Linked DNA regions of Catalinimonas alkaloidigena. The protein of the gene in region 1 interacts with the protein of each later gene in a pairwise test. Links are inferred from orthologs where the notes say so. Each region holds a gene or a part of one and is shown on either strand. Other genes may lie near its edges.

What was found.
Region 2: the proteins of BLR44_RS10085 (region 1) and priA interact in binary tests that used the Escherichia coli proteins (3 or more experiments, as listed by UniProt). The link is inferred for Catalinimonas alkaloidigena from one-to-one orthologs.

The regions. Positions count from the first base shown.
Region 1 is NZ_FNFO01000003.1:675,235-679,602, forward strand. Bases 851-3,700 are described here. They hold BLR44_RS10085 (single-stranded DNA-binding protein), read left to right. Parts: upstream 851-1,965; coding sequence 1,966-2,436; downstream 2,437-3,700. Other genes in these bases: mutY (A/G-specific adenine glycosylase), read left to right, coding at 851-1,920; gldE (gliding motility-associated protein GldE), read left to right, coding at 2,540-3,700. Outside these bases: BLR44_RS10070 (tetratricopeptide repeat protein), read right to left, coding at 1-227; BLR44_RS10075 (HU family DNA-binding protein), read right to left, coding at 299-619; more of mutY, read left to right, coding at 847-850; more of gldE, read left to right, coding at 3,701-3,820; gliding motility lipoprotein GldD, read left to right, coding at 3,798-4,368. UniProt on the Escherichia coli protein: Plays an important role in DNA replication, recombination and repair. Binds to ssDNA and to an array of partner proteins to recruit them to their sites of action during DNA metabolism. Acts as a sliding platform that migrates on DNA via reptation.
Region 2 is NZ_FNFO01000002.1:24,740-29,385, reverse strand. Bases 878-4,005 are described here. They hold priA (replication restart helicase PriA), read left to right. Parts: upstream 878-1,245; coding sequence 1,246-3,765; downstream 3,766-4,005. Other genes in these bases: BLR44_RS03525 (S8 family serine peptidase), read left to right, coding at 878-972. In the rest of the region: more of BLR44_RS03525, read left to right, coding at 1-877; sucC (ADP-forming succinate--CoA ligase subunit beta), read right to left, coding at 4,039-4,646.

The sequences.
Region 1 (4,368 bases):
GTACGCAGGTGGGCCAGACGCGTCATGGTAACTTCGTCGGCTTCGAACGCGTGCGGTCCCGCTACGGCACCGTCTTCTTCGTCGTGATCGTGGGTGTCGGACTCGGTCGGAACCTGGGCGGTCTGCGAAGGCGTTTCCTGGTTATTTACAACTACGCGGGGTAGTACCAACAACACAAGTACCCCTACTACCGCTACTATACTGATGATGATTATTTCCTTACGCATACTAAATAGAAAAACCTGTTTATCTGAAAGTTAACTCCAGATAAACAGGTCAAAGGTACGTACCGATTTGGTTAGACGCGCACTAACTCGGGCTTTTCTTTTGTATTCAGCTTGTCGCTATCTTTAATTTTTTCGATGAAAATTTTAGATGGCTTGAAACTTGGAATGAAATGCTCGTCGATAATGATGGCTGTATTTTTGGAAATGTTCCGTGCCACTTTTCGAGCGCGTTTCTTGTTAACAAAGCTGCCGAAACCGCGCACATATACGTTTTCGCCTTCGGCCATAGAGTTTTTCACAACTGTGAAAAACGCCTCGATGGCAACTTGCACATCGACCTTGTCAACGCCGGTCTTGTCGGCGATTTCGTTGATTACTTCTGCTTTGGTCACGTTAATTATGGTCTTGGTTAATTAATATAAAACGTTCATGATCGTATCCTCCCTAGGCTCATGATCAACAAATTTAGTTGTGTTTTTTTAATTAGGAAAAGTTAGCTCCAGTTTTTCTATCACCTCATAACAATTTGTATATGTTTGCCTGTTAGTGGAATACAAATTTATAACAACATTTAACCCAAAACAAAAGCAATAGTATTTTCCTTACATTCCCCTTCACTATGACGCATCCATTCGCAGAGCGGTTAATGGCTTGGTACCGCCGTCATGCACGCCCATTACCCTGGCGAAACACTCGTAATCCTTACTATATCTGGCTTTCTGAAATTATTTTACAACAAACACGCGTAGTGCAGGGACAGGACTACTACCTGAAGTTCATTGAAACATTCCCGGATGTGTTCGCCTTGGCCAAAGCCGATGAGCAACAGGTACTTCGACTCTGGCAGGGGCTAGGCTACTACACACGTGCCCGGAACCTGCACTACACAGCTCAATATATCGCTACAGAACTCAACGGAAAGTTTCCGGACACCTACCAACAGCTCCTTCAGTTGAGGGGCGTTGGGAAGTATACGGCGGCGGCCATTGCTTCTTTCGCGTTCGAGGAGCCGGTGGCGGTAGTCGACGGCAATGTGTACCGCGTATTGGCTCGCTACTTTGGTGAAGAGACCGATATCGCTTCGCCCAAGGCATATGCAACGTTCTTTGCGCTAGCCCAGTCGCTGTTACCCGCTGACCAGAGCGCTACCTTTAACCAGGCCATGATGGAATTCGGGGCGATGCAATGTGTTCCCGTCTCGCCCAAATGTATGTTTTGTCCGTTTCAACTGGAGTGTGTCGCCTTTGCAACAGGCCGCCAGGCCCAGCTTCCGGTCAAGCAGAAAAAAACCAAAGTTCGCCCCCGGTACTTTCACTACGTCGTGTTGCGAAGTGAAGAAGGCGACGTATGGCTGAAGCCCCGGACTTCCAACGATATCTGGAAGGGCTTATTTGATTTTTACTTGGTGGAGGGAGAAAACGAAGTGGTAATGGAAAGCGCGCTCTTGAACGATCCCTTAATCAGCAGCCTGCGAAAAGAAGGAACGGAAGAAAGCCTCTCGAAACAATATGTACATATTCTGTCTCACCAGAAAATATACGCGCGCTTTCATACTTTTGTGGCTTCCGGCTCGCTGATCGAGCGGCTGGTAGAGAAAAATGCGCCTGGATTAAGAAAGATAGCCGCAGACGAACTAACGGCTTATCCTTTGCCTGTGCTGATCGATAAGTACTTGAAAGAGACGCATTTTTAGGTTACATTACTCTCATCACCCTACTTACCAATTAAACAAGACGCTATGGCCAGTGGTGTTAACAAAGTGATTCTGATTGGCAATCTAGGCTCCGACCCAGAGATCCGGCATCTGGAAAGTGGCTCTACGGTAGCTAATTTTAACATTGCCACTTCAGAAAGCTACACCAGTAAAAACGGTGAACGCATCACCCAGACCGAATGGCACCGGCTTGAGCTGTGGGACGGACTAGCCCGTATTGCCGAACAGTACCTCAAGAAGGGAAACACCATCTATGTAGAAGGAAAGTTGCGTACGGAATCGTGGCAGGACAAAGACGGCGTTAGTCGGTCGACCACCCGTGTGCGCGTCACCAACTTGACGATGCTGGGCGGAGGCTCGGGCAGTTCGGGAGGCTCGTCCGACTACAACGGAGCCCCGTCGTCAAGTGCCACGCCAGTGCCCCCGCAGCGGCGGGAGGAGCCCGTTCCTCCGGCGATGTCGAGCGATGGCGACGATGACGAACTGCCGTTTTAATATGTTGAACCAGCTTATATAAATTTTGGAAGGTAGTAGTTTAGACCCTGGCGGGTTATTTGGGCTCGGCCAGGGCATTGGAGCGTTGCTATTGGTAACCTGGGTGTTTTACACCGTTGGCGGCGTTATCCTTCTCATTCTTCTTGTTCTCTCCGCGCTCATTTCCGGCGCTGAAGTGGCATTTTTCTCCTTACCGACTGAAGAGGTGGTACGTTTGCAAACCGGCACACCCCGCGAACAGCGTATCGCCGAATTGCTGCATCACCCCAAGCGGTTACTGGCCACCATCCTGATTTTCAACAACTTTATCAACATCGGGTTTGTCACCTTGTCGACTTACATGATGTTGGCTTATTTTGGCGATGACCAGCCCGAAACAGCCCTCTTCGTACTTTCGCTGATCATCACGTTCCTGATTGTCTTCTTTGGCGAAGTGACGCCCAAAGTCATGGCCGTGCAGAACAACCTCACGTTTGCCCGCCAGGTGGTCGGGTTCATCAGCGCCGCCGATACGTTCTTCTATCCGCTCTCGTATGTCCTCATTCACATGGGCAACTTCATTGAACGAAACATCGAACGGAAGGGCTACACCCTGTCGGTGGATGAGTTGAACCATGCCCTCGACATTGCTTCCGATGAAGATACGACCTCCGAAGAGCGCGATATTCTGAAGGGGATTGTCAACTTCGGTACGATTTCGGTCCGGCAGATCATGCGTTCACGGATGGACATCACGGCCTTCGACATTGAATTCGATTACCATCAGTTGCTGGACAAGGTGAACAAGTCGGGCTACTCGCGCATTCCGATTTACCGCGAAACCATCGACCGCATCGAGGGCGTGCTGTACACCAAAGACATGCTGGCGTATATTGAAGAAGATGAACACTTCGAGTGGCAAAAGCTGTTAAGAACGTGTTACTTCGTGCCGGAAAACAAGAAGATCGACGACCTGTTACGCGACTTTCAGGAACGGCGCGTGCACATGGCTATTGTGGTCGACGAATACGGAGGAACGAGTGGGTTGGTCACGCTGGAAGACATCATCGAAGAAATCGTCGGCGAAATCAACGACGAGTTTGACGACGACGAGGACGTCATCTTTACAAGGCTGGACAACCAGACGTACGTGTTTGAGGGAAAGACGTCGCTGAACGATTTCTGTAAAGTGGTGGACGTCGATCCGCTTCTGTTCGAAGAAGTAAAAGGAGAAAGTGAATCGCTGGGCGGGCTATTGCTGGAACTTAGTGCGAAACTTCCGCGTGCCGGTGAAACCATCAAGTACGAAAACTTTGTTTTCCAGATCGTCTCTGTCAATGCCAAACGCATCAAGCGTGTTAAAGTCCACATTACCGAAAGTGATGTTTCTAAAAAAATCGTGTAGCCTGGGGCTGCTGGTGGGGGGGCTGTTTTTGTTTTCCTGCAGCCAGGAATATACCCCGAAGCCCAAGGGATTTAATCGAATCGATCTGCCAGCGCCAGCGTTTCAACCGCTCGAAACGGGACATCCCTATACCTTCGAGTTTTCGAAATACGCCTACGCTACCAAAGACACTACGGGCCTTTCCGAGCCGCATTGGATCGACATCGTCTACCCGGATTTCGGGGCCCGTATTTCCGTAACGTACAAGTCGCTCGAACAGCCCAAAAACCAACTGGTCGAACTGACCGAAGACGCGCGGCGCCTCACGGCCAAACACCAGATCCGCGCCTCGGCCATCGACGAGGCGGTGCTGCAAACCGCTGCCGGCCAGCCGGCCTACGTGTTTGAACTCAGCGGCGAAGTACCCAGCCAATTTCAGTTTTACACCACCGACAGTACCGAGCATTTCCTCCGAGGCGCGCTTTACTTCCAGGTAGCGTCAAAGAACGATTCGCTGGCCCCTGTCATCGATTTTATCAAAAGCGACATTGTGCACATGCTCAACACCC
Region 2 (4,646 bases), on another replicon or contig:
ACCAAAGCCGACTTTTTCGGTACGTCGGAAACGGCTCAGGATGCGCACGGCACGTCGGTCCTGAATATGATTACGGGATGGGACGAAGAAAAACACGAACGCTACGGTTTTGCGCCGGACGCGCAGTTTTACCTGGCCCGCACCGACCACGGCAACGACGAATTTCGGGGTGAGGAAGATTACTGGATGGCGGCGATGGAATGGATGGATAGCCTCGGCGTCCGGCTCATCAACACGTCGCTGGGGTACGCGCTGGGCTTCGATAATCCGCAAGAAAACTACCGCCCGGAAGAGATGGACGGCCAGACCAGTACCATTGTGAAAGCCGCCCGCATCGCCACCGAAGAAAAAGGCATCCTTTTGGTGGTGTCGGCCGGAAACGACGGCGACAACCGCCACTGGCGCTACATTTCTACGCCCGCCGACGCACCCGGGGTACTGGCGGTCGGGGCCACGTGGCAGGACGTCTGGAAAAAAATGGGCTACAGCGGCATCGGACCGGCCTTTCTGCCTTACCTGAAACCCGACGTGGCCTGTTACTCCCTAACGGGCACTTCGTTTTCTGCGCCGGTCATTACAGGCTTCGTGGCCTGTCTGATGCAGAAAGCGCCGCACCTGACCAATGCGCAGCTGATGGAGCTGGTCCGCCGGTCGGCGCATTTGTACCCGTACGGCAACAATTATGTGGGCTACGGCGTGCCGCAGGCCGACCGCGCCCTGCAATGGCTCGCCAAGACGCCCCCGTCGGCCTCGGCTCGCGAAGTGCGTGTGAAAGGTGACCACTACCACCTGAAACTTCGACATGCTCACGAAAACGAAGTCTTACTTTTCCACAAGCGGGATGCCACGCAGGTAGTCGACCAGACCACCGCTCGTGTCCGTCGCCATGCCCTCGACATCGCCCGTCCTGACGGCGTTGCCCGTACCACCATCGACCTGCAAACGGAAGTCATCGAGCTGGTGTGGGAGTAGATTGCCAAGTTGCAAGTCGTAAGCGACAGGCCTCAAATCCTTTTGGCCGAAGCGGACCACTAAGACGGGAAAAAAAATTTCTTTGTCCGCAGCAAGCGCTCTCGCTGCGTTCGCGATGACAGAGAAGCATTGGATAGAAGCAGGACGTACGACCTGTGATCTATTGACCTGCAACCGGCGACTCTGGACCAGCGACCTTCGACCTGCACCCTAAATCCTGCCGCTTCTTTCCGCCAAAACCGTTACTTTTAATTTTCGTTTTTCTGTACTCCCTTGTCCACGCTCGATCTCAATCCGTATTTGCCCACGGAACGCGTCACGTTGTTTGCGGACGTGATTCTGCCGTTGCCGTTGCCGCAGTTGTTCACCTACCGGGTGCCCCACGACCTGAACGACGCCATTCAGCCCGGCGCACGGGCGGTGGTGCAGTTTGGTCGGCGCAAAATTGTGACGGCGGTGGTGGCGCGACTGCACGAAACGGCACCGTCCCGCTACCAGGCCAAGTACATCCTGGAACTGCTCGACGACGAGCCCCTGGTGAACGAACATCAGCTACGCTTTTTCGAGTGGATGGCCGACTACTACCTGTGCGCCATCGGGGAAGTGATGAATGCCGCCCTGCCGTCGGGGTTGAAAATCAGTAGCCGTTCGCGCATTCAACTGAACCCAGACTGGGACCGCTCCGGCTTCGACTTGCTGAACGAGAAGGAGGGCAAGTTGATCGAACTGCTGGAAGAACACGAGTCGCTGACGTATGACGAAGCCGCCGAGAAGCTGGACGTTAAAAACATTTACCACATTCTGAAAGGGCTGACCGCCCTGCGCGCCATCATTCTGTTTGAGGAACTGAAGGAGAAGTACAAACCCCGCACGATCAAGAAAGTGCGGCTGGTACCGCACCATACGGCTTCGGAAGAGCGGTTACAGGCGCTGTTCGAACAACTGGAGAGCAACCCGAAACAGATTTCGGTGCTGTTGTCTTACCTGCAACGCGTGCCGGTGCACGCCAACCCGGCGTACAATGAAAAAGGCATAGAGAAATCGGAACTGAAAGGAACTGGGATCTCGGCTTCGTCGCTGGCGACGCTGACCAAAAACGGGGTCTTCGAAGAATTTGAAGTGGTAGTGTCGCGCTTCCCCACTACCGGAAAAGCCGAGAAGCTGAAAGAAGTCGTGCTGACGGAACAACAGACACGCGCCCGTGAAGAAATCATCCGCCTTTTTCAGGAAAAAGAGGTCACGCTGCTGCACGGCATCACCGGCAGCGGGAAAACCGAAGTGTATATTGACCTGATCCGGCGCGCGCTCGACAGCGGTTCGCAGGTGCTGTTCATGCTGCCCGAAATTGCCCTGACCACGCAGATTGTGGCGCGCTTGCAGAAAGTATTTGGACAGGAAATGGGCATTTACCACTCTAAATTTTCCGATAACGAACGGGTGGAAGTGTGGCAAAGCGTGGCTTCCGGCGCTATTTCCTTTATTGTCGGTGTACGATCCGCCATCTTTTTGCCCTTCAGCAACCTCGGGTTGATCATCGTCGACGAAGAGCATGAGACGTCGTACAAGCAGTTCGACCCCGCCCCGCGCTACCACGCGCGCGATGCCTCCCTGGTGCTGGCGCGGCAACACGGCGCACGTGTGCTGCTGGGATCAGCGACGCCTTCGATCGAGACGTACCATCAGGCCCGCACCGAACGCTGGGGCTTGGTGGAAATGCTGCAACGCTATGGCGACGCACAACTGCCGGAAATGGAACTGGCCGACATCTCGATTGAGAAGAAGCAGAAGAAATTGCAGAACGGCTTCGGGACCGCGCTACTGGACGCCATGCGCCAGAGCATGACGCGCCACGAACAGGTCATTTTGTTTCAGAACCGTCGCGGGTATTCTCCCTGGCTGCAATGCCAGGAGTGCGACCACGTGCCCCGCTGCCGTCAGTGTGACGTAAGTTTGACATACCACCAGGCCGCACAGGAGTTGCGCTGTCATTACTGCGGGTATCACGAAGATGTGCCCCGCACCTGCCCCGAGTGCGACTCGCCCAAACTGATGGCGATGGGGGCCGGCACCGAGCGCATCGAAGACGACCTGAAGCTGCTCATTCCGGAAATCAGAGTGCAGCGGATGGACCTGGACACCACGCGCAGCAAAAACAGTTACCAGCAGATCATCGGCGATTTTGAAGAACGCAACATCGACGTGCTGGTCGGCACCCAGATGGTCAGCAAAGGCCTGGACTTCGACCACGTGGGGCTGGTCGGCATTTTCGATGCCGACCGCATGCTCCACTTCCCTGATTTTCGGGCGCACGAACGCACGTTCCAGATGATTACCCAGGTAAGTGGCCGGGCCGGACGGCGCGACCGCCGAGGACGCGTTATCATCCAGACCCACAAACCGCAACAGGCCATTCTCCACAAAATTGTGCAGGGCGATTTCCTGGGGCTGTACCTCGACGAAATCCGCGAGCGCGAGGGGTTCTTTTATCCGCCCTTTGCGCACCTGATTCGCGTTACCACCAAGTGCGAAGAACGAAAAGTGGCGTTTCAGGCCGCCACGGCGCTGGTCAATATTTTTAGCCGGCACCTCGGCCCGAGTCGCGTCATGGGACCGGAAGCACCCGTAGTGGAACGGATTCGCAATCAGTATTTGCAGGATGTGCTCGTGAAGCTGGAACGGGGAAAACTGAACCTGAAAGCGGTAAAAGAGATGATCCGCCGCGAAATTCGCACGCTCGAAACCGAGCGGATTTACAAAAATGTGCGCTTCGTGGTGGATGTCGATCCGGTCTAGCCGTCGCAGACCTAAAGTTGCAAGCCCGTTTCCCTCCTCTTATTGCTTTCGACCAAGGGGAAAAGCTTCCTGCTTGGGAACACGCTCACGTGGGGCAAAAAAAGAAAGCGCCCGACAAGTGTCGAGCGCCTTCTATACATCAGGAATATGTCAAACAGGAATATGAATAAACTGTGCCTGTTTATACCGTACGAAAGGAGCGAGGTAACCTCTTAAATCGAAAAAAAATTTACTTTTCTTCTAACAAGCTCACCCTCAGGCTCAAAAATTTAGTTACGCCAGTACTTCTTTTACTTTCTGGGCCGCATCCTTCAGCAAAATCGCCGATTTCACCTTCAGACCCGACTCTTCAATAATCTTCGCGCCCTCTTCGGCGTTAGTGCCCTGCAGGCGTACAATGATCGGTACGGGAATGTCGCCGATCTGCTTGTAAGCTTCCACCACACCGTTGGCCACGCGGTCGCAGCGCACAATGCCACCGAAAATGTTGATCAGAATGGCTTTTACATTCGGGTCTTTCAGAATGATGCGGAAGCCGGCTTCCACCGTTTTCGCGTTAGCTCCACCCCCAACGTCGAGGAAGTTGGCAGGCTCTCCGCCCGACAGTTTGATTACGTCCATCGTGGCCATGGCCAGACCGGCACCGTTCACCATACATCCCACGTTACCGTCCAGCTTCACGTAGTTCAGGCCTGACTCGCCCGCTTCCACTTCCAGCGGATCTTCTTCGGTAATGTCGCGCAATTCCGCAAAATCTTTGTGGCGGTACAGGGCGTTATCGTCCAGGTTCATTTTGGCATCGACCGCCAGAATTTTATCGTCCGAGGTTTTCAGCACCGGGTTGATTTCGAACAGCGATGCGTCCGTTTCGCGATAGGCCG